DNA from 3 places in the Huijunlia imazamoxiresistens genome. Region 1 is predicted to be linked to each of the others. Evidence: riboswitches for the same ligand, from Rfam matches in the RefSeq annotation. Region 1 holds a riboswitch; each other region holds the start of a gene.
The links. A riboswitch is a leader RNA that binds a small molecule or an ion and turns the genes downstream of it on or off. The one in region 1 is predicted to bind cobalamin.
Positions count from the first base shown of each region.

Region 2: it holds a riboswitch for cobalamin, as region 1 does, so the genes downstream of both, V9K67_RS24315 (ABC transporter substrate-binding protein) here and metE (5-methyltetrahydropteroyltriglutamate--homocysteine S-methyltransferase) in region 1, are expected to answer to the same signal.
Region 3: it holds a riboswitch for cobalamin, as region 1 does, so the genes downstream of both, V9K67_RS19965 (TonB-dependent receptor plug domain-containing protein) here and metE (5-methyltetrahydropteroyltriglutamate--homocysteine S-methyltransferase) in region 1, are expected to answer to the same signal.

Region 1 is NZ_JBBBEI010000005.1:200,096-208,139, forward strand. It holds gene V9K67_RS08220 (ribonucleoside-diphosphate reductase small subunit) at 1-712, shown strand, start outside; gene V9K67_RS08225 (ribonucleoside-diphosphate reductase subunit alpha) at 737-3,136, shown strand; gene V9K67_RS08230 (Crp/Fnr family transcriptional regulator) at 3,282-3,857, shown strand; gene V9K67_RS08235 (carboxymuconolactone decarboxylase family protein) at 3,923-4,363, shown strand; gene V9K67_RS08240 (KGG domain-containing protein) at 4,447-4,695, opposite strand; cobalamin riboswitch at 5,158-5,353, shown strand; gene metE (5-methyltetrahydropteroyltriglutamate--homocysteine S-methyltransferase) at 5,537-7,867, shown strand; gene V9K67_RS08250 (hypothetical protein) at 7,973-8,044, shown strand, end outside.
Region 2 is NZ_JBBBEI010000035.1:14,020-22,063, reverse strand. It holds gene V9K67_RS24330 (hypothetical protein) at 33-1,148, opposite strand; gene V9K67_RS24325 (hypothetical protein) at 1,155-3,164, opposite strand; gene V9K67_RS24320 (cobyric acid synthase) at 3,641-5,119, shown strand; cobalamin riboswitch at 5,145-5,340, shown strand; gene V9K67_RS24315 (ABC transporter substrate-binding protein) at 5,374-6,603, shown strand; gene V9K67_RS24310 (FecCD family ABC transporter permease) at 6,603-7,679, shown strand; gene V9K67_RS24305 (ABC transporter ATP-binding protein) at 7,679-8,044, shown strand, end outside.
Region 3 is NZ_JBBBEI010000019.1:56,776-64,819, reverse strand. It holds gene V9K67_RS19965 (TonB-dependent receptor plug domain-containing protein) at 66-1,973, opposite strand; cobalamin riboswitch at 2,093-2,347, opposite strand; gene V9K67_RS19960 (TolC family protein) at 2,463-3,899, shown strand; gene V9K67_RS19955 (efflux RND transporter periplasmic adaptor subunit) at 4,019-5,365, shown strand; gene V9K67_RS19950 (NAD(P)H-dependent glycerol-3-phosphate dehydrogenase) at 5,435-6,475, shown strand; gene V9K67_RS19945 (acyltransferase family protein) at 6,569-7,795, shown strand; gene hemW (radical SAM family heme chaperone HemW) at 7,815-8,044, opposite strand, start outside.

The sequences.
Region 1 (8,044 bases):
CGAGGTGCAGTTGCCCGAAGCCCGCTGCTTTTACGGTTTCCAGATCATGATGGAAAATATTCACAGCGAAACCTACGCCCTGCTGATCGACACCTACATCAGCGATCCTAAAGAAAAGCACCGCCTGTTCCATGCCATGGAAACCGTGCCGGCCGTAACCAAAAAGGCTGAATGGGCCCTGCGCTGGATCACCAATGGCAGCTTCGCCCAGCGGCTGGTGGCCTTCGCCGCCGTCGAAGGCATCTTCTTCAGCGGCAGCTTCTGTTCGCTCTTCTGGCTGCGCAAACGGGGGCTGATGCCGGGGCTGACCTTCAGCAACGAGCTCATTAGCCGCGACGAAGGCCTGCACTGCGAGTTTGCCTGCCTGTTATACGGCATGCTGCAGCAACAGCTGTCGCGGGAAGAGGTGTACGCCATCATCACCGATGCCGTTGCCATCGAAAAGGAATTCATCACCGAGGCGCTGCCGGTAGACCTGATCGGCATGAACGCCCGCCTCATGCAGCAATATATCGAGTTCGTGGCCGACCGCTGGATTTCCGAGCTGGGATATCCCAAGGTGTATGGCGCCGCCAATCCCTTCGACTTCATGGAAATGATCTCGCTGCAGGGCAAAACGAACTTTTTTGAAAAACGCGTCGGCGACTACCAGAAAGCCGGCGTCATGGCCGCCAAGGAAAGCCAGGCCTTTTCTTTGGAAGAAGATTTCTAACGCCTCACCCCTTAAAATATAATTATGAGCTATGTAATTAAGCGGAGTGGGCGGAAAGAACCCATTCAATTCGATAAAGTGACGGCCCGCATTAAAAAACTGTCGTACGGCCTGAGCCCGATGGTGCATCCCATCGACGTGGCCAAGAAAACCATTGAAGGCATTTACGAAGGCGTGCACACCACGGAGCTGGACAACCTGGCGGCGGAGGTGGCGGCTTCGCTGACGGCCACCCATCCCGACTACGCTATCCTGGCCTCCCGCATTGCCGTGAGCAACCTGCACAAGAACACGGTAAAATCGTTCTCGGACACCATGCGCAAGCTCTATGCGTATACCGACAAGGCCACCGGCCGCAAAATGCCACTGATCGCCGACGACGTGATGGTCCTCATTGATACGCATGCCGAATGGCTGGACAGCGTCATCATCTACGACCGCGACTACGCCTTCGATTATTTCGGCTTCAAAACCCTGGAAAAGTCGTACCTGCTGCGCATCGACGGGGAGATTGCCGAACGTCCCCAGCACATGTACATGCGGGTGGCCCTCGGCATTCATAAGTCCGACCTGGACAGCGTGCTCCAGACCTACCACCTCCTCAGCGAGCACTGGTTTACCCATGCCACCCCTACGCTCTTTAATGCCGGCACCCCGCGGCCGCAAATGAGCTCCTGCTTTTTGCTGGCCATGAAGGAAGACAGCATCGATGGCATCTACGATACCTTGAGGCAGACGGCAAAGATCTCGCAAAGCGCCGGCGGCATCGGCCTGGCCATTCACAACGTTCGCGCCACCGGCAGCTACATCAGCGGTACCAACGGCACCAGCAACGGCATCATTCCCATGCTAAGGGTGTTCAACGATACGGCCCGCTACGTGGACCAGGGCGGCGGCAAGCGCAAGGGCGCTTTTGCCATCTACCTCGAGCCCTGGCATGCCGACATCCCTGAGTTCCTGGACCTGCGCAAGAACCACGGCAAGGAGGAGCTGCGGGCCCGCGACCTGTTCTATGCCCTTTGGATCCCCGACCTGTTCATGAAGCGGGTGGAGGCCAACGGGCAGTGGAGCCTGTTCTGTCCCAGCGAGGCTCCCGGCCTGCACGAGTGCTGGGGTGAGAAATTTGAAGCCCTCTACACCCGCTACGAAGCCGAAGGACGGGCCCGCAAGACCCTGAAGGCCCAGGACCTGTGGTTCCGCATCCTCGACGCCCAGATCGAGACCGGCACGCCCTACCTGCTGTACAAGGATGCCGCCAACGGCAAAAGCAACCAGCAGAACCTGGGTACCATCCAGAGCAGCAACCTGTGTACGGAAATTATCGAGTATACCTCGCCCGACGAAGTGGCGGTCTGCAACCTGGCTTCGCTGGCCCTGCCGAAGTTCGTACGCAACGGCGCCTTCGACCACCAGCAGCTGTTTGATGTGACCTGCCAAGTAACGAAGAACCTGAACGCGGTGATCGACAACAACTTTTACCCCGTGCCCGAAGCAAAGGCTTCCAACACCAGGCACCGGCCCGTGGGCCTGGGCGTGCAGGGCCTGGCCGACGTGTTCATCCGCCTGCGGCTGCCCTTCGAAAGCGAGGGCGCCCGGCAGCTCAATAAAGACATTTTCGAAACCATCTACTTCGCCGCCATGACCGCCAGCAAAGACCTGGCGAAGGTGGCGGGTCCTTACGAAACCTACGCAGGCTCGCCCGTTTCCAAAGGCCAGTTCCAGTTCGACCTTTGGGGCGTGACGCCCGGCGACCGCTGGGACTGGGCCGGCCTGAAGGCCGAAGTGGCGCAGTACGGTGTGCGCAACTCCCTGCTGGTGGCGCCCATGCCCACCGCTTCCACCTCGCAGATTTTGGGCAACAACGAATGCTTCGAGCCCTACACCAGCAACATCTATGTGCGCCGGGTGCTGAGCGGCGAGTTCGTGGTGGTGAACAAGCACCTGCTGCAGGACCTGGCGGCGCTGAACCTGTGGAACAATGACATGAAGAACCGCATCATTGCCGCCAACGGTTCCATTCAACATATTCCCGGTATCCCGGCCCAGCTGAAAGAGTTGTACAAGACTGTCTGGGAGATCCGCCAGCGGGCGCTGATCGACATGGCGGCCGACCGGGGCGCGTTCATCTGCCAGTCGCAGTCGCTGAACCTGTTCGTGGACAGTCCTTCGGCCGCCAAACTCACCTCCATGCACTTTTATGCCTGGAAGAAGGGCCTCAAAACCGGCATGTACTACCTGCGTACCCAGGCCGCCGCCCAGGCCGTGCAGTTTACGGTGGAAAAGCAGGGCGGCAGCGCCGTGGAGCCCGTGCTGCCCGGCCAGCCGACGCGCGAAATGGCAACGGTGGTGCCCCTCAACGAAGCCTCCTTCCCGGAAGGAGCAGCCTGTTCGATGCAGGACGGCTGCCTAAGCTGTGGCTCGTAGAAAGGGAGCCGCATCCTGTTTTCGGCCTTCTGCCCTTCTTCGAATACCTGAAGAACGGCAGAAGGCCGTTTTTATAGATTAGGGATGTCGCCTGTAAAATCCAGTTGCCTTCCATGGTAATTTTGTGGTCAACAGGTTATTGCTTATGTCGGATATTTTGAAAAAGCATATTGAAAAGTTTATTGCCGTCAATGAACAGGATTACGCAAATATCCTGTCGTATTTCCAGCCCCTGAAAGTTGCTAAAAAGCAGAACCTGCTGGTGGAAGGGAAGGTGTGCAAGTCCAATTACTTCGTGGAGAAGGGTTGTTTGCGCCTTTTTTTTATCAACGAAAAAGGAGTGGAGCAAACCATACAGTTTGCCCTGGAGCACTGGTGGATGGCCGATTTTACGTCCTTTTCCACGCAACAGCCTTCCGAATATTATATCCAGGCGGTGGAAACCTCCGGGGTGCTGGCCCTGGAGTATGCCGCCCAGGAAGAAATGCTGCAGCGGTTCCCGCAAATGGAACGGTATTTCCGCCTGGTGCACCAGCGGGCGCATGCCGCTTACCAGTTCCGCATCCGGGGCCTGTATTATTTGTCCCGCGAGGAGCTGTTTCACCAGTTCAATGAAAAGTATCCCGAGTTCGTGCAGCGGGTGCCCCAATACCTGCTGGCTTCGTTCCTGGGCTTCACCCCGGAATACCTGAGTGAGATCCGCAGGAAGAAGCGTTCTTAAACTGGTTTAAGCAATCGGGCGGGGGAGGGGTTTTAGCTTTGCTCCATCCAAAAAATAAAAGCAAAATGGAACAAAGATTCAACTTTCAGCAATCCCATCCCGAAGCGTATAAGGCCCTCTACCACCTGAGTGTTATTACCGCCAAATCCTCCCTGACGCCCATACAAAGGGAATTGATCAAGATCCGGGCATCGCAGATCAACGGCTGTGCCTTCTGTATCGATATGCACACCAAAGAAGCGCTTCAAATTGGCGAAACGCAACAGCGGATCTTCCTGTTGAATGCCTGGCGCGAAACCGATTTGTTTACCGAAGAAGAAAAGGCGCTGCTGGCCGTGACGGAAGAAGTGACCCTCCTCCACCAGAAAGGTATTTCGGATGCTACCTACCGGCAGGCCGAAAAGTGCTTCAGCCCCCAGGTGATCGGCGACATCGTCCTGGCCACCCTGGTGATCAATTCCTGGAACCGCATTGCCGTCAGCTCGCTCCTGCCGGTGCCCCGGTAAACCCGGTAGATGTATCGGCAGATCAGGCCGCATAAAAAAACGCCTGAACCGGTGGTTCAGGCGTTTCGTTTGAATTTGGAACTTTAACGGTTACCGCCACCCTGGCTGCGTCCGCCGCCACCGGAGGATTGACCCCCTTTGCGGCCGGCTTCGCGCGCCTCTTCGGAATCGAATTCATGAGCGGTTCCCTTTTCATGGGCTGCTTTACCACCTTCACTGGCGATCTCTCTTTGTTTCTCCGGATCCATAGAGGCAAATCCTCTTTGCGAATTTCCTTGGTTTCCACCTTGATTACCTCCGCGGTTTCCGCCTCCTTGATTTCTTTCAGCCATAAAAACAAGTTTTTATTGTTAACAAATTTCTTGCGGTAAGCTAACCGGAAAATAGTGCCAATACGGCTTGGTTGCCCGGGCCGCTCTGTTCTTTTCCAGCTGTTCTTTATCCTTATAATAGCTTTAGGAAAACGGGGGCAAAACAGCGGAAAATTCCTGATCAGCAGACCTTCCGGCAGTCCTGACTATCTAAAGAAAAGTTGAAGTGTAGATTCTTTGAACAGGAGTTGTACAAAAAGTTGCATGGATGGGGCGACCTGCAGGACTTGTTTATTTTATGCACAGGAACGACTTTGGAAACTGGTTTTTATTAAGGTAACCGCCGGCGTGAATAACTCTCTTTGTTCAACTTTACTCCAGACGTATTTATACAAGTGGGTATCCTCCAAAGGAAGAATAAGTTCGGCGGGCGAATTTTTATAACAGCATTTAACTATTTTTGCCGCCTTAGCTCTTTGCGATCAACTTATCGGCGAAAAAGGTTTCCGGTGCTGAGCCGGAATGAAAAGGGAACCATGTGCGATTCATGGACTGTCCCGCAACTGTAAGTGCCCCCGACGTTTTTACCCCGCAATGCCCACTGTCCCGCTCCAGGCGCGATGGGAAGGGCGGTAAAAATGGCACAAGTCAGGAGACCTGCCTCTTTCGTTTTGACAATGCTTTCGTGGACTGAAGCAACTGCTCAAGCAGGATAAGTGCCTATTCAATTTAAAGGACGGGAGTTGCCGCCGGCAACGTCTTGCTTCCTGTTATTGCATGCGCATTTGTTGGCTCTTTCCCTGGAGCATTGTGGGTTTCATCTGCAAAGATTTTATTGAATCATTCAATTAAAATCAGACAAATGCAAACGCACAACCTGGGTTACCCGAGGATCGGTAACCGACGTGAACTGAAAAAAGCCTGCGAAGCCTACTGGGCAGGCACCCTCAACGACCAGCAACTCGAAGAAGCCGCCGCGGCCCTCCGCCGCCAAAACTGGCAAACGCAACAGGAGGCCGGTATCGACCTTCTTCCCTGCAACGATTTTTCCTTTTATGACCATGTGCTCGATACGGTCCTGATGACGGGCGCCGTCCCCGACCGGTTCCTCCTGCTGCAGGAACAGCGGCAGCTGTCGCCGACCGACCTGTTGTTTGCCCTGGCCCGCGGCTACCAGAAGGACGGCTTCGACCTCACCGCCCTGGAAATGACCAAGTGGTTCGATACCAACTACCACTACCTGGTACCCGAATTTACCGCCGGCCAGCAGTTCTCCCTTAATGCTGCCAAGGTGGTCCGGGAATATGCCGAAGCCGTGGCGCTGGGCGTTGCCGCCAAGCCGGTGCTGCTGGGCCCCGTCTCGTTCCTGCTGCTGGGCAAGGAAAAGGAAGACGGCTTCCACCGCCTGGAACTGCTCGACCGCCTGCTGCCCGTCTACATCGAGTTGCTGACCCAACTGAGCGCTGCCGGCGCCCACTACCTGCAGTTCGACGAGCCCTGCCTGTCCCTCGACCTGGACGAGCGGGAACGGGCCGCTTTTGCCAAAGTCTACACCACCCTCCACCGTTGCTTCCCGCAGCTGCATTTCCTGTTAGCCTCCTATTTCGACTGTTATGGCAGCAACCTGCCGCTGGCCCTGAGCCTGCCGGTACAAACCCTTCACCTCGACCTGGTCCGCTGTCCCGCGCAGCTCGACGACATCCTGGCTGCCGGCTTTGCCCACTCTGCAACCCAACTGTCGCTGGGCGTGGTGGATGGCCGCAACATCTGGATCAACGACTTCGAACAGTCGCTTACCTCCATCCGCAGGGCGGTGGAACACCTGGGCGCCGACCGGCTGTGGATCGCCCCTTCCTGCTCGCTGCTGCACGTGCCCTGCGACCTGGAGCTGGAGTCCAACGAAAAGACCCTGCCGGCAGAGGTGAAGTCCTGGCTGGCCTTTGCCAAACAAAAGCTGGAAGAGGTGGTGACCCTGAAACAACTGGCTGCCGGTGACGACAATGCCCGCGCCCGGGAACGCTGGCGGGCCAACGCCGCCGCCAACAAAAGCCGCCGGACCTCGCCGCTGACCCGGAATGCCGCCGTGCGGCAAAGGGTGGCGGGGTTGACGCCGCAGGACGACCGCCGCCGCAGTGCCTTTGCGGTGCGCCGGCCGCTGCAGCATGAAGCCCTGCGCCTGCCGCTCTTTCCCACTACCACCATCGGGTCCTTTCCCCAGACCGCCGAAGTGCGGAGCTGGCGGGCGCAGTGGAAAAAGGGCGCGTTGAGTGCGGAGGAATACGACCGCCGGATCGCCCGGGAAACCGAAAACGCCATCCGCTGGCAGGAGGAGATCGGCCTGGACGTGCTGGTGCACGGCGAATTCGAGCGCAACGATATGGTGGAATATTTCGGCGAGCAGCTGGCAGGCTTTGCCTTTACCCAGAACGGCTGGGTGCAAAGCTATGGCAGCCGCTGCGTGAAGCCGCCCGTCATTTACGGCGATGTCCGCCGCCCCGCCCCCATGACGGTCAAGTGGAGCGCCTATGCGCAGTCGCTGGCCGCCCGCCCGGTCAAGGGCATGCTCACCGGCCCGGTCACGATGCTGCAATGGAGCTTTGTGCGCAACGACCAGCCCCGCGCCGAAACCTGTACGCAGATCGCCCTGGCCATCCGCGACGAGGTGGCCGACCTGGAGCGCGCCGGCATACGGGTGATCCAGATTGACGAGCCCGCCCTGCGCGAAGGGCTGCCCCTGCGGCAGGAAAACCGGCGGCCGTACCTGCAATGGGCGGTCAAGGCCTTCCGCATCGCGGCTTCCGGGGTACAGGACGAAACCCAGGTGCATACCCATATGTGCTATTCCGAGTTCAACGATATCATCGACAGCATTGCCGCCATGGATGCCGACGTCATCACCATCGAGTGCTCGCGATCGCAGATGGAGCTGCTGGATGCCTTTGCGGACTTCCGGTACCCCAACGAAATAGGGCCGGGGGTGTACGATATCCATGCGCCCCGCATTCCCTCCGTGGGCGAAATGGAGGCCCTGCTGATAAAAGCCCTGCAGGTGCTGCCGCCCGGCAACCTCTGGGTCAACCCCGACTGCGGCCTGAAGACCCGGAGCTGGGAAGAGACCCGGCCGGCCCTGGTGAATATGGTAAAGGCTGCCCGGAAAATGAGGGCGCTGCTGAAGGATAAAGTACATTCCTGATCGGATGAAAAAAACGGGGTAAACGGATGGGTTTACCCCGTTTTTTTTAAGGCTGGGTTTGCGGGCGGGATGGGTTTTGTAAATTAGTAGGATATTATATGTGTTATGAAGCAGCTTCTTCTTTTGGTTTTCCTTTTTGCCGGCGTGGCAGGGCGCAGCCAGTCCCCTGACCTGCCC
Region 2 (8,044 bases), on a different contig from region 1:
CAACCAATGCCCAATTGCCTATTGCCTATTGCCTACTGCGCCTTGCCTTCCGGCCGGTGGTATTCGAAGCGCAGGCGCCAGGCTTCGTTGCGGGAGTTCACTACCTCCAGCAGGTACTGGTGCCGGTGCACGAAGGCCGGCAGGTGGGCGACCGGGTAGCGCACCCGGTTCGGACCCGCTACCAGCGGCAGGCTGTCGGCAGGCAGCGGCACCCTTTCGCGGCCAGGTAGCGACAGGTCGTACACCGCCAGGTTCCAGGCCGTGTCGCCGGCCTCGTTTTCGTAGCCGAAGCGCAACTCCCCGCTGAAGATCACCGGCACGCCCGCTTCGCCTTCCTTTTTCAGCCGTACAAATACAGCTTCGGGCACAGAAAGACTATCTACCCGCTGCGCTTCCGGCAGCCGGAAGGTCCAGATGGCGCTGGCCGAGACCGGCACGCCGGCATTACAGGCCCATACGTACCAGGCGTAGGTCTTTCCCGGCTGCAGCGTACGGGCGGAGGGCGGGTACGGCAGCACCGTCCCGAAAAGGCCCTGGCGAAGCAGCAGGGGCACATTGTACTGCACCGCCTCGGTCAGGGGCTGCTCCGGCAACACCTCCACCAGCCGCAGGTCGTAGGTCAGGCGGACAAACAGGTCCAGGGGAGCCGGCGGCAGCCAGCTGAACTGGGGTTGGCCGCCCTCCACCACCTGCCCCTCTAGCGGCGTGACCAGCAGGGGCGGTGAAAGGGGTTCTACCAGCAGCTCGCGGCATTCCTGCAGCACCGCACCGTGCGACTGCTGCACGTAAAACCGGTAGCACAGGCGGTAACGTCCGGCCGGCAGCAGGGTGCTCTCCGGACCTCCGGCCAGGTGCGGGGCACCGGCATACAGCACCGGGGCCACCATACCCCCGTGGAGCTGCGTGGTTCCGGTGGCCAGCACCAGGGGACGCGTGGTGGCGGCCAGCACTTCCTGCCCCGAAGCGGCGTCACTGACCGACAGCTCCAGGTGCAGGTCCAGGGCCGTGGCAGCTGTATTGGTCAGGACCAACGACCAGAGCTGCCCCTTCTGAACGGGGCCGGAAGGCGGCAACTGCGGCAGGATCATCAACTGCGCCGGCGCCGGCAGGCAGCGCCACAGGAAGAACAGGAGCAAGAGTCTTTTCATGACTACCTATTTAAAGTAACGGGTAAACCCGATCGTATACAGCTCATTGGCCACCAGCTGCTGCTTCGGCGCCGGCAGGAAGTCGCGGTCCAGGCGTGCCGACAGGTCGCCCAGCCGGTGCAGGGCCAGGCCCAGGGAGGCATGGAAGCCTACCTTCACCCCTTCGGCGCTCACCAGCTTGATGCCGCCCCCGCAGGTGACCCCTTTACCCGCCTTCCCCTCCAGGCCCAGCTGGAGCACCTCCTGCCGGTTGCTGCCGGAAGCGGTGTGCGCCGCCGACACCGAAGCCGTGTAGGCGGGAAACAGGAATACCTGTCCCAGGTAGAAGGACCGCGCCTCGTAGAACACAAACCCACTGTCCCGGCTATCCGAATAAAACCGGTGGAACAGCAGGGAGGAAGAACCCTTTGCCTCCCCTACCGCGTACTGGTGCTGGAGGCCGGCCTGCAGTGCCTGGTACCAGGTCTGGAACAGTTCGTCGCCGACAAGCGTGTATTGGGAAGAAGGCACGAATCCCACGGTTACCGAAGGCCACGAAGGGGGGCAAAAGCGGGCGCTGAAGCTTTTGAAAACCGTGCCGGCCCGGTAGCGCTGCAACAGGTAGGGATTGTCAAAATTGTTTTGCTCCAGCGCCGCCTCCAGGTGCAGCCGGCGCTTCCACAGGCACTGCCCTGCCCGGGCACTCCAGCGGGCGAGGGTGGAGGGCGCCTTGTAGCCGGTAAAATTCTGGAAGCGGATGCCGGTGTACTGGTACCGCCCTTCCAGCCGGGTGCCCCCTTTGGGAAAGGCCGCCCGTACCTGCAGGTCGTACGCCTGGCTGTTGCGGTCTTTCAGGCGGAAGAGGGGCTTTTTGACGGTGCCCGGCTCAAGAACGGCAGGAGGCGCCAGGGATTGCGCCGCTTCGGCGCCCAGGGTAATATGCTTTCCCGCATACCGGCCGGCCAGGCTCAGGCCGCTTACCCGGACCGATTCCCCGCCTGCCGTTCCCGAAAAAAGGGCCTTTTTGCCGGTGTAGGCGGTGGCGATCAGGTGGTGGCCTTCCTTGCGGCCGTAGCCCAGGCGGGCGGCGCCGATCCATTGCGGGGCCTCCGGTTCGTCTTTCCGCCCGAAGGAGCCCAGCCGGTACCGCACCGACCCGGCCGCCAGGGCGCTGTAGAAATTTCCCCGGTTGTATTCGATAGTAAGTCCGTTGACCGACATGTTTTCCAGCGTCAGGGCCGAAAAGGCAGGGGTGCTCCGGCCCAGGGCAAAGGTCTTTACCGCGGCGGCCTGCACAGCGGTCAGCGGGTTCCTTAGCCCCTGCTGCCCCTGCCGCAGGATTTTTTCCGCGGCCTGCAGCCGGTGGCGGAGCGAATCATATATTCCCTGCAGGGAGTCGCGCCGCAGGCGCAGGCTGTCGTAAACACCCAGGAAGGCCCGGGCTTCGGCCAGCAGGGAATCGCGGTGCAGGGAGTCGAGGTAATCGGCCGTCAGCAGGCGCTCGCGGCACTGCAGCCATTTGTTCACCACTTCCGGCGCCTGCAGCCAGGCCGTATAGCGGTCCACCTGCTGCAACTGCAACTGAGGAACATGCAGGCTGTCGCGGAGCTTTTTCGCATAGTCCTCCACGATAGCTTTCATGCGTTCCGCTTTCAAATGTGCAAAACCCAGGGCATCGAATTCCACCCGCAGGTCATGCAGATCCCGGAATGCGGGGTTGTTGGTTTCCCTGCCCGTATAGGTGAGGCGCAGGGGAAGCGACCGGCCGAGCAGCAGTGCTGCGGCGGCGGTAAGGAGGTGCTGGGAAATATTTTTCCGCTCGCCCCACCCGCCGGCATTGGTCTGCAGGCTCCAGTTGTAGTGCAGGTAGCTGCTGGAAGGGAGCAAAAAAGGTTTTTGAACAGGCAGGGAGGTGCGGGCTTCCTTTAATTGCCGCTCCAGGGTTTCCCGCAGCAGGGAATCCTGGGCCCGCAAAGCGGCCAGGGGCAGCACCCACAGGTACAGTGCAAACAATAAATGTTTACCTGCCTTACGCATAAGGAAGTGGTTATTTTTATTCCTGAAAAATTCTTCCGGTTGACGTTATCAGGGAAACGGGAATCGGAACAGAAAAAATCTTTCCGTTCGTTTCAGGAGGGTAACTGCTGTATTCGGGGATACTTGACACCGGGGCCTTGTTGGACAAAGAACACGCCTTGCCCCGGAATGGTTTTTACCTCATTAGGATGGACGATCGATAAAACAGCGGTGGAGGGTGATTGAAATTACATACAAAAAAAGAAGTATTTTTCAAATCTTCCATGTTTTCCGGGCAAAAAAATGAAAATTTTTTTTACTATTTACGGCCATAAAAACCGGATCATGACTATCAGCAAATTAGGGAAGGGCACCGGTATTCCCGGGGCCCTGGAGCGCGTTGCCGGCCGGCAACCGCCTTAATCGTTTTCCCTTACGGGCGACCGTTACCGCATCCGCCCTTACCTTTGCGCCCTTAATTTCAACAGGCTGTTGACATGAAAAATAAGCTCCCTTCCCTCCGCCCCCTGATGCTGGTCGGCACCGGTTCCGACGTGGGCAAAAGCGTCATTACCGCCGGGTTCTGCCGCATCTTCCTGCAGGACGGCTACGCCCCTGCGCCCTTCAAGGCGCAGAACATGTCGCTGAACAGCTATGCCACTCCCGAAGGCCTGGAGATCGGAAGAGCACAGGCCGTGCAGGCCGAAGCTGCCGGTATACCCTGCCATACGGATATGAACCCCGTGCTGCTCAAACCCACTACCGACCAAAGTGCCCAGGTCATCGTCAACGGCAAGCCCGTGGGCAACCAGTCGGCCTACGAATACTTTACCTCCAACGACCGGCATAGCCTTTTTGCCGCCGTCACCCGGGCCTACGACCGGCTGGCAGGGCGCTTTGCGCCCATTGTGCTGGAGGGTGCCGGCAGTATATCCGAAATCAACCTGAAGGCCCGCGACATCACCAACCTGCGCATGGCCCTGCATGCCGGCGCCGCCACCTACCTGGTCGGCGATATCGACCGGGGCGGCATCTTCGGCAGCCTGTACGGCACCATGGCCCTGCTGACACCCGAAGAACGCAGCTGCATCAAAGGCATCATCGTCAACAAGTTCCGCGGCGACAGCCGCCTGTTTGAAGACGGCCGGAAAATGCTCGAAGACCTCTGCGGGGTGCCGGTGCTGGGCGTGCTGCCCTACTTCCGCGACATCTTTATCGAAGAAGAGGATTCCGTGGCCCTGAAGCACAAGCAAAACAGCCCGGTGGAAGGAAGGGTGAACGTGGCGGTGATTCTTTTGAACCACCTGTCCAATTTTACCGATTTCGATTGTTTGGAAAAAGACCCAAGGGTCAACTTGTATTACACCAACCTGCCGGCGGAGATCGCCCAGTCCGATATCATCATCCTTCCCGGCAGCAAGAACACGCTGGCCGACCTGGCGGTGCTGAAAAGCAGCGGCACGGCGGCGGCCATCTGCCGGGCCCAGCGCGAAGGCAGGACGGTGATCGGCATTTGCGGCGGCTACCAGATGATGGGCGAAACGGTGGCGGATCCGCTGGGCGTGGAAAGCGCCCTGGGCAAAGTAGCCGGCCTGGGCCTGCTGCCCGTGCGCACCGTGCTGGGCGCGCAAAAGACCACGCTGCAGCAACGTTTCCGCTACCGGAATTTTGACGAAGCCTGCACCGGCTACGAGATCCATATGGGCTTGACGGAAGCCCCGGGACTGGAGCCCGTAGCGCATTTCCCGGATGGCCGCACCGACGGCGCCTGGCTGCACCCGAAATGCTGGGGCACCTACCTGCACGGCATCCTCGATAACGAAGCCGTTCGCAACGACCTGCTGGCGCCGTATACCGATGCTGCTGCCCGCCCGTTCGACTACCGCCGGTTCCGCGAAGAACAATACGACAAGCTGGCCGCCCTGATGCGCGAACACATCGACATGAAGCTTGTGTACCAGCACCTGAAACGGTAAACAGGCCGGTCGCTTCCGATTTATCCGTAGCTTTGCGGCCGAAGGTAGCACCCCTCAATGCTTTAATAGGGAATCCGGTGCAATTCCGGAACAGTCTCCGCTGCTGTAACCTCCATCACCAGGAACCGGCGCCACCCGCTCCACTGTCCCGCCTTAGGCGTGATGGGAAGGAGGCCGATTCCGGAGGAAGTCAGAAGACCTGCCTGAACAACCATATTTACGCAACGCTTTCGGAAGAAAGGCAAAAAGCTGTCATGAATCCACGCAGGTATATCACTGCCGGCAGGAAAACCATTTTCCTTCCCGGCCTTACGAGCGCCTTCCGGCGCACCGCTTTTCTACTTCTTTTATGGGTGGGCATATTGCTGTCTTCCTGCACCACTTCTACCCGGCCGCCGGCGGCCGCCCCTGCCGCCGATACCGGTGCGGCCTTTACGGAAAGCGCAACGGTGCACTATGCCAAAGGTTTTACCCTCGAATACTTCGACCACTACAAGGTGGCCCGGATCCTGAACCGCTTTTCCGACCGGGGCGACACCCTGCTCTACTACCTCGTGCAACGGGGCACTCCGGCTCCCGCCCTGCCTGCCGGCGCGCAGGTGATCGAGATCCCTGTCCGCAAAATGATCGTCACCTCCTCCATGCACATCGGCCTGGCGGAATATGCCGATGCCGCCGCCGCCATCATCGGCCTGGCCGACTTTAAATACGTCTCCTCCCCCACGGTGCGGAAAAACATGGCCGCGGGCAAGGTGGTGGAAGCCGGCGTGGAAGGGGCGCTGAACGACGAGCTGGCGATCTCCCTGCAACCCGGCCTGGTGATGACCACCGGCAACCCCGATTCGCGCTTCAGCCGCTACCGGACGCTGATCGATGCCGGCCTGCCGGTGATGATCAACTCGGAATGGCTGGAGACCGATCCGCTCGGCCGTTCGGAATGGGTAAAGCTGGTGGCCGCCCTGACCAACCAGGAAGCCCTGGTCAATAAAAAATTTGAAGCCGCCGTTACAGAATACCAGCGCCTGAAAGCACTTGCAGCCGGGGCTACGCAAAAGCCCTCGGCGATCGTGGGCCTGCCCTTCAAAGGCACCTGGTACGTGCCGGACGGCGACAGCTACATGACGAAGTTTTTACTGGACGCCGGCGGCAGCTACCACTGGTCCGATAAAAAAGGCACCGGCAGCATTCCCCTGAGCTTCGAAGCGGTGGCGCCCGTGGCGCTGACGGCCGACTTCTGGTTCCACCCCAGCGCCCTGCATACGAAAGCCGATATAACGGCGGCGGACAACCGTTATGCGCAGTTCCGGCCTTTCCTGAAAGGAACGATCTACAACAACAACAAACGGGAGAACGACATCGGCGCCAACGACTTTTGGGAATCCGGCGCCGTGAACCCGCAGCTGATCCTGGCGGACCTTATAAAAATCCTGCACCCGGAACTGCTGCCCGGCCACCAACTTTATTACTACAAACAGCTACCTTGATGCAAGCAGACCTCGTTGCGCGAAGCGCCGGCCAACCTCCTGCCGCCTCGCTGGGAAAACTGACCCTGCTGGCTGCCCTGCTGCCGGTGCTCTTTCTCCTGGACGTTGCCCTGGGCTCCGTCGCTATTCCCTGGCCGGCGGTACTGGATATTGTCCTGGGCAAGGAAACGGGCAATCCGTCCTGGGTATACATTATCGAGCAGATCCGCATCCCCAAGGCGGTGACGGCGGTGCTGGTCGGCTGCGGCCTGTCGGTCAGCGGCCTGCAGATGCAGACCCTGTTCCGCAACCCCCTGGCCGGCCCCTCGGTGCTGGGCGTGACCGCCGGCGCCAGCCTGGGCGTGGCCCTGGTGATGCTTTCCGCCGGCAGCATCACCACCTTGTATACCATCAAAGAGCTGGGCATTTCGGGCAGCTGGCTGGTGATCGGCGCTTCGGCGGCGGGTGCCGCCCTTATCATGCTGCTGATCGTGGCCATTTCGGCCCGCCTGCGCGACAACGTCATCATGCTGATCGTGGGCGTGATGATCGGCAACATCACCCTTTCGGTGATCAGCATCTGGCAGTATTTCAGCGCGCCGGAACAGGTAAAGGATTACCTGCTGTGGACCTTCGGCTCGCTGGGCGGCGTGTCGGGCAGCCAGCTGTACCTGCTGGCGGTGGTGGTGGCCCTGGGGCTGGCGGTGTCGTTCGCTTCTTCCAAACTACTCGATACCCTGCTGCTGGGCGAGCAATATGCCCGCAGCATGGGCCTGACCGTGGGGCGCGCCCGCCTGCTGATCATCATCAGCACCAGCCTGCTGGCGGGCTGCGTGACCGCCTTTTGCGGCCCCATCGGCTTCGTGGGCATCGCCGTGCCGCACCTGGCCCGGTCGCTCTTCCACACCTCGGACCACCGCAAGCTGATCCCGCTTTGCTGCCTCATCGGCACTTCGCTGATGCTGGCCTGCGACATCATCGCCCAGCTGCCGGGCAGCCAGTCGGTGCTGCCCATCAACGTGATTACGGCCCTGGTCGGCTCGCCGGTGGTCATCTGGATCATTATGAGCCGCAACAACCTAAAAGGGAATTTCTGATGGCGCACCCCCCACCCCTACTCCACACACACGACCTCGGCATCGGCTATAGAGCCGGGAATAAAGGCGTCAAAACGCTGGCGGCCCACCTGCAGCTGGAAATGGATCCCGGGCAGCTGATCTGCCTGCTGGGACCCAACGGCGCGGGCAAGTCGACCCTCATCCGCACCCTGGCGGGCCTGCAGCCCGCCCTGGCCGGAACGGTGGCCATCGGCGGCCGGGCGCTGGCGAACCTGAAGCCGGGCGAACGGGCACGGCTGCTGAGCATCGTGCTGACCGAACGGGTGCGCTCGGGCAACCTGAACGTTTCGTCCATCATCGCCCTGGGGCGCTACCCGCACACCAACTGGCTGGGCACCCTGGCG
Region 3 (8,044 bases), on a different contig from region 1:
CATAGAAACAAATAAAGGAAAGCCCGGGCTTTCCTTTATTTGTTGGTGAAGGTTGCGCTTTTGACTTATAAGCTGATGCTGATACCGCCGGATACCAAAAAGGGGATGGAGTTGTACCCGTAAACGGTGAAGAATTTCTTATCCGTGAGGTTTTTGGCATCGGCAAACACTTTCAGGTAGCTTACCGGCTTGTATTCGGCGTAGGCATTCAGGATGCAGAAAGGATCCAGTGAAACGTCCTTGGCCATATAGCCGCCCAGGTCCATGCGCTTGCTTTCGTAATGGGCCGACAGACTTACAAAGAACTGGTCTGCCGGCTGGAAGCCCAGGGTGATATTGGCCGTATGCTCGGGCCTTCTTAAGCCGTACCGGTAGGCGGTATCTTTATAGGTGATGCGGTGCTGCGACTGCTCCTTTACTTTCAGCCAGGTATAGTTAGCGTTTACACTTACCCGTTTGCCCAGCTGAAGCTTGTTCTCGAACTCCAGGCCATAGGCTTCCTGGTGGCTGATATTGAAATATTTATTCTTCGTGTAGTTGTAGTCCAGCGCATCGTCGGTTTCCCGGTTGAAGTACACCAGGCGGGTATTGACCATGTGGTTGGTAAACTGTGCGCCCGCTTCGTAGTGCAGCGACTTCTCGGGTTTCAGCGAATCGGTACCATACCTCGAATACAGCTGGTACAGCGTCGGCGCCTTAAAGCCGGTGGAAACGGAGGCCAGCAGCTTTACTTTTTGCGCGATCACGTACGAGGGGTTAAAGGTGTAGGTATAGTTGCTGCCGTAAGCGGAGTGGGTGTTGAGGCGCCCGCCCAGTTCGGCATTCAGTCCCCAGTTGCTGGTATAAAACAGCGAACTGTAGATGGAGGTCTGGCTGGCTTTCTTTTCCGCCAGCGGGTCCACATAATCGGGATAGGGGGGGAAGATGGACAGCAGCTTTTTGCTCATGAAGGCGGCGCGGTGGTCGGCACCCTGCAGCAGGGTAAAGCCCTTGCCCAGGTTAAAGGAGCCGTACAGTTCCACAAACTGGGTCTGGGCTTTATAGCTGTCGTCCAGGTAGGCCTTGAAGTTATCGGAGCTGTCGTTGAGGAAGGTGCGGTTGCCCTGGTTGTACAAATAATTGCCGGTTACCGTTGCGGCAGGCAGCTTGTATACAAAGCCGCCGCCGGCCATCAGGGTTTTGCTGCGGAAGGAATAATCCCGGTCATCGCTGAAGGCGCTGTTGTCGATCTCGTTCACGTACCCGCTGTACTGCGTGAAGCTTTTCAGGGTAAGTTCCCTGGTGGCGTTCCAGGTCAGGTTGGCCGTTGCCACGTCGCCATTATAGCCATCGTTGTCGAACTTCTTTTTGCCGCTGCTGTCCCAGGCAGAGGAAAAGCCGTTGGTATACAGCTTGGCATACCGGACATTGTAGGTCAGCTGGTTGGCCAGTTTGCCGTATACCTGGGCGTTCCCGTTCAGGTAGCCCCGGTTGCCGGCGACTGCGGTGGCTTTCATATTTACCGGTTTGCTGATATCGGTTTTGGTGGTGATAATGTTGATCACCCCGGCCACTGCGTCGGAGCCGTAGAGGGTGGACTGCGAGCCCTTGCAGATCTCGATCTCCTCGATGTTGCCGATGGCCAGCAGGTTGATGTCGAACTCGTTGTTGATCAGGGAAGGATCGCTGACCGGCACGCCATCAATGGTAATAAGGGTACGGCCCGAAGCGGCGCCCCGCAGGAAGATGCTTTGGTTGGTACCCAGGTTGTTCAGGGCGCCGGCAATGTTCAGGCCCGCCTGTTCGTTCAGTACCTGCCCCAGGGTCTTGCCGGTGCTTTTTTCCAGCTGGCTGCGGGAAATGACCGTAATGACCTTGCCGGTCTGGCTTTGCTTGACAGGGTACTTGTTGGCGGTCAGTACTACTTCGTCCAGTGATTTTACCAGGCTGTCTTTTTGCGCTTGCGCCCAACTGCAGAAAAGGATTGCAGTCACAAGAAGTGCGTTCTTTTTCATTTCTTTTTTGATTGTGACTGCCTTCGGAAAAAGGTAAGGTAGAAATATAACTGACCCGGGATGCTAGTTACATTCCATGCTCTTCACCCGAAAGCATTAATGATAAATGGCAAGAGGCAGGTCTTCTGGCTCGGTTCCCTGCTAAAGCCTTCCCATTCCGCAGGAGGCGGAACAGTGGCCTTTTTTTAGCAGGCTGCGGTAGATGTGCACTAAGCGGAAGTGCGCACTGCGCGCTACTTACTTTACACTACTCGCTGAACCTTACAGCTACGGGGATAGCGCCGGACTCACACCGGACTTCCCATTTTAATCTCCCGCCGGAAGCGGAGAGAACCCATTGCGGCCGCAAAAGTAGGCAAGAAAACCGGCCCTCAAAATCTTTTTGCGGCTTCCCGTCCGGTCAAAAAATCTTTCCCAAAAGGTTTTTGGCGTTGCGCTATTCGGCACCTTTGCTGTTATTTTCGCTGAATGAGAAAGCAACAAATTGCCTTTGCGGCGCTGTTGGCGCTTTTTTCGCCCCTCCTTGGTTCCGCCCAGGAAAAGTGGGACCTGAAGCAATGTGTGGAGTACGCCCTGTCGAATAACCTATCGGTACAGCAGCAGGACGTACAGGCCCGGCTCGAGCAACTGACCCTGGAGCAAAGCCGGCTGGCCCGGTATCCTTCCCTGCATTTTACCAACAACACCGGCCTCAATACCGGCCGCTCCATCGACCGCACCACCAACCAGTTTACCACCCAAAGCATTTTCTATTCGGGCTTCTCGCTGCAAAGCAGCGTGGAGGTATTTAACTTCCACCGCCAGCAGCATACCATTGCCGCCAACCGCTTTGCCGCCGAAGCGGCCACGGCCACGGTAGACAAGGTCCGGAACGACGTGGCCCTGAACGTGGCCGGCGCCTACCTGCAGATCCTGCTCAACCACCAGCAGGTGGAGATCAGCCAGGTGCAGGTGCAGCAAACCGCCGCCCAGCTTTCCAATACCCGCAAGCAGGTGGAAGCCGGCTCGGTGCCCGAGCTCAACGCCGCCCAGCTGGAAGCGCAACTGGCCCAGGACAGCGCCACCCTCATTACGACCCAGGGTGCCGAAACCCAGTCGCTGCTGTACCTGAAGGCCCTCCTGAGCATGGATGCGGGCCAGCCCTTCGCCATTGCCACCCCCCCGGTAGCACTCATTCCGCTGGAGCCCCTCGCCAGCCTGCAACCCGAGGCAGTGTACCAGCAGGCCCTGGCCAACCTGCCGCAGCAACGGGCCAACCGCCTGCGCCTGCTGGCGGCCCAACGAAGCGTGGCGGCGGCCCGCGGCGCTATGTACCCCTCCCTGTCGCTGGGCGCCAACCTGCAGACGAACTATTCCACGGCCCGCAACCAGGCCCTGGCCCTGGAGCCCCTGACCCGCACCGATACCATCGGCAAGGTGTCCGGCTCCAACGCCCCCGTCCTGACCACCGTGCGGGTGCCCCAGTACACCTACTACGCCGACCCCTTCGGCACCCAGTTTTCCAATAACTTCGGCAACGGCGTCGGCCTCAGCCTGTCGGTTCCCATTTTTAACGGCGGCGCCGCCCGCACCGGCTGGCAACGGGCCAAACTGAATGTGCGGACCTACGAGCTGCAGCAGCAACAGGAAAACCTGACCCTGAAGCAGGATATTTATAAGGCGTATACCGATGCGGTGACCTCGCTGCAAAAGTTCACCGCCACCACCAAGGGCGCCGAGGCGGCCCAGAAAGCCTTTGAGTTTGCCACCAAACGCTACGACATCGGCCTGCTGAACAGCCTCGACCTGATCATCAGCCAGTCCAACCTTTACCGGGCACGGCAGGAACGCCTCCTGGCCCAGTTCGACTACGTCTTCAAAATGAAGGTGCTCGAATTCTACAAAGGGCAGGGGATCCGATTGTAAATCAGTTGACGCGTTTACGGGTTTACACGTTCACGAGTTGGCGGGAAGGGTTTTACCGTTTAGGTTTTAAGTTTTAAGTTTATAGTTTGTGGTTACTCACCATTCACAATTATCGGTTCATGAACAAAGCAGTTAAATGGGGCCTGATCGGCCTGGGCGGTTTGACCGTGCTCCTGGCAGCCGGAAGGCTGGCGAACAGGCCGGGAAGCAAAGGCGTTAAAGTGACCGTGGAACAGGCGGCTTCCCGCACCATTGTGGAAACCGTCAATGCCAGCGGCAAGATCTATCCCGAGGTGGAAGTCAAGGTCAGCTCCGACGTTTCCGGTGAGATCGTGGAACTGACGGTGGCCGAGGGCGACAGCGTGAAGCGGGGGCAGGTGCTCGCCCGCATCTATGCCGACATCTATGCCTCGCAGCGCGACGAGGCCTCCACCCGGGTGACCCAAACCCAGGCTACCGTGGCCAACAGCCAGGCCGCCCTCGACGCCCTGAAGGCGCAGCTCGAGCAGGACCGCCTGGCCTACAACCGCAATAAGGAGCTGTTTGCAGGCAAGGTGATCTCCCGGGCCGAACTGGAGCAGTACGAAACGAAATTCAAAACCTCCCAGGCGCAGTACAGCGCCGCCCTGCAAAACATCCGCAGCCTCGATGCCGCCGTGCAAAGCGCCCGCACGGGCCTGCAGATGGCCGATAAGACCCTGGGCCGCACCACCATCACCGCTCCCATGAACGGCATCGTGTCCATGCTGAGCGTGAAAAAAGGCGAACGGGTCGTGGGCACCGCCCAGATGGCCGGCACCGAAATGATGCGGGTGGCCAATATGGGCGCCATGGAAGTGCGGGTGGACGTGGGCGAGAACGATATCGTAAAGGTGAACATCGGCGACTCCGCCGACGTGGAGGTGGACGCCTACAACAACCGCAAGTTCCGGGGCGTGGTGACCCAGATCGCCAGCAGCACCAACAAGACCGGCAACACCGCCACCACCTCCAACGACGTCACCAGCTACGAAGTGCACATCCGCCTGCTGCCCGCCGACTACCAGGACCTGCTGGACCCCGCCCGTCCGCGGAAGTTCCCCTTCCGCCCGGGCATGAATGCCAGCGCCGATATCCGCACCCGTACCAAGCCGGGAGTGATCGCCGTGCCCATTACCGCCGTGGCCGCCCGGGATAAGGACGAAGAGGAGGGGGGCGAAGAGGCTGCCGCGAAGAAAGGAGGGGAGGAAAGCTCATCTGTGGAAGAAGCTCTACAGGAGGTGGTCTTTTTGTTGAAGGAAGGGGACAAAGTAGAAAAACGGGTGGTGACCACCGGCATCCAGGACCGCAACCATATCGAGATCGTTGCCGGCCTGAAGGCGGGCGAGCAGGTGATTACCGCTCCCTACACCGCCATCAGCAAAGACCTCAAAACCGGCACGAAAGTAACCGTGGTACCCCGCGACAAGCTGTTTGAAAAAGAATAGGGAACTCCCAACTTCTTTTTACCTTGCCCACCCATTGTACATCATCATCCGTAAATCGTAACTATTTTGGTGCAGAGTTTTGGCATTATTGGCAGCGGAAGCTGGGCTACAGCCCTGGTAAAGATCCTGACCGACAACAACCAGCAGGTAAACTGGTGGGTAAGAAACGAAAATACCATCGCCCATATAAAGAGACGCCGGCATAACCCCCATTATTTAAGCTCGGCTTATTTCGACATCGGAAGGCTGAACCTGTCGTCCCACCTCAATGCCGTGGTGGACGCCTCCGACGTGCTGGTGCCGGTAGTGCCCTCGGCCTATGTGCAAAGCGTGCTGGCATCGATAAAGGAGGGCGGCCTGACGGACAAAAAGATCCTGTCCGCCATCAAAGGCCTGGTGCCGGGGCCCGACGTACTGCTGAACCAGTACCTCCAGGATCATTACAACGTGCTGATCGAGAATTACTTTTCGCTGCTGGGGCCCTGCCATGCCGAGGAAGTGGCCGCGGAAAAGCTCTCCTACCTCACCTTTTCGGGTGTGGACGGCCCCGCTACCCAGCAGCTGGCGTCCTGCTTCAAAACGCCCTACATCAATACCGTCACCAACGACGACATCCTGGGGGTGCAATACGCCGCCGTGCTGAAAAACATCTATGCCCTGGGCGCGGGCATCGCCCACGGCCTGGAGTACGGCGACAACTTCCTGAGCGTATACATCGCCAACTGCGCCGATGAAATGGCGGGCTTCCTGCGCAAGGTGGGCATCCAGCACATCGTGGTGGGCGAGCACCAGCAGCCCGACCCCATCACCCACCAGAAAGACATCAACTACGCCGCCTCCGTTTACCTCGGCGACCTGCTGGTGACCTGCTATTCGCCCTACAGCCGCAACCGCACCTTCGGCGCCATGATCGGCAAAGGCTATACGGTGCAGTCGGCCCAGCTGGAAATGAACATGGTGGCCGAAGGCTACAACGCCTCCAAATGCATTTACAACCTCAATCGCAAGATCAAGGCCGATATGCCCATAGCCGAAACGGTGTACAAGGTGCTCTGGGAGCGCCAGCACCCCTCCGACGGCTTTTGCAAGGTGGAAAGGGTGATGGTGTAACCGGATGATTTTTTGTCATATGGGAATGGCGCCAGGTGAACAGGTATTCACCCGGCTTTAGTATCTTGCGCCCTCATACAAAGAGAAAGCGTGATGCATAAACGAATTTTTTTCAAAGGACTTAGCGAATTAAGAGCCCTAGCCGCTTTGGCCGTTTTATTCCATCACATTGAATTGTATAAAAGCAGGGATCATATAAATGGCTTATATGATACGGCATTGGCCCCTTTTATTGATAAACTGGGAAAGAATGGCGTTTACCTGTTCTTCGTGCTAAGCGGATTTTTAATTACCTACCTGCTCCTGGCAGAGAAAGAGCGGAACGGTTTCATTGATATTGCCAAATTCTACGTCAGGCGTATTCTGCGCATATGGCCGGTTTATTATACGGTGCTGCTCTTTTCCTTCTTTTTGCTGCCGCTACTGGCACAAAACATTCCGGCCATGGCCGCGGAATCGGGCTATTACCACCGCATTCTGCTTTTACAAAACGATTTCTACACACCTTTCTTTCTCTTCCTGTTTTTTCTGCCCAACCTGGCCCTTACCCTCCGGTATGCAGTGGTAGGGGCCGCACAATCCTGGTCGGTGGGCGTGGAGGAACAGTTTTATTTGCTCTGGCCTCACCTGGTAAATAAGGTCCGGAAAACCTATCTCCCTTACCTGTTTGTTTCCATCATTTTGGTGCTGACCGCGTTCAAATGGGTGAGTGCAGGGAATGAATTTGCGGCCATAAAAATGGTGCGGCATTTTTTAGCCTCCTTTGTGATCGAGTTGATGGCAGTAGGAGCTTTGGGTGCCTATTTCCTTTATTACCACCAGGAGCGCCTGCAAAAGCTATTTACCCGTCCGGCCCTGTTTATCGCCAACCTGGCGATTATTGCCGCCTTGCTGCTGCGACCCGTTCACCATCTTATTCTGGGTTTCTTTTTCTGCACACTGATCCTGTTTATCATTCAGGACAGCAACCGGATCAAGTTCAACCTGCGCAGCAAATACCTGGACCGGCTGGGCGTCCTTTCCTATGGCATTTATATGTACCATCCTATTGTGATGTATTTCTGTTTTGCCCTGGTGCACGGCACCGGCATGCAGCCCAAGGGCTCCCTGGGCTACAACCTGCTGCTATACACCCTGATAGGCGGTCTAAGCATTGGCCTCAGCTACCTTTCCTATTTTTATTTCGAGAGCTGGTTCCTAAAGCTGAAGGATAAAAAATTCACCAATATTAAGAGCGGGCGGGCCGTCGAGGAATACCAACCTGCCCCTGCCGGCGTGGAAAACGGCGTGGCAGAAAGCGCCCCCGGCAAGTCTTTTTAATCCTGCGGACGGGGCGCCGCTACTCCTGGAACAAATCCGACGCGATGCCGTCGGCCCGCAGCATGCCCTCTTCGGTGAGCTGTACGCGGGAGCCGGTACGGGTGAGGAGGCCGGCGGCCTGGTAGCGCGCCAGCCGCTGCTCGGTGGCGGCCGCCTGCGCCGTTCCCCAGGAGGAGCGGATGCGTTCCAGGTCCATGCCTTCCATCGTACGTAAAGCGATCATGATGTATTCGTTCAGCTGTTGCACCG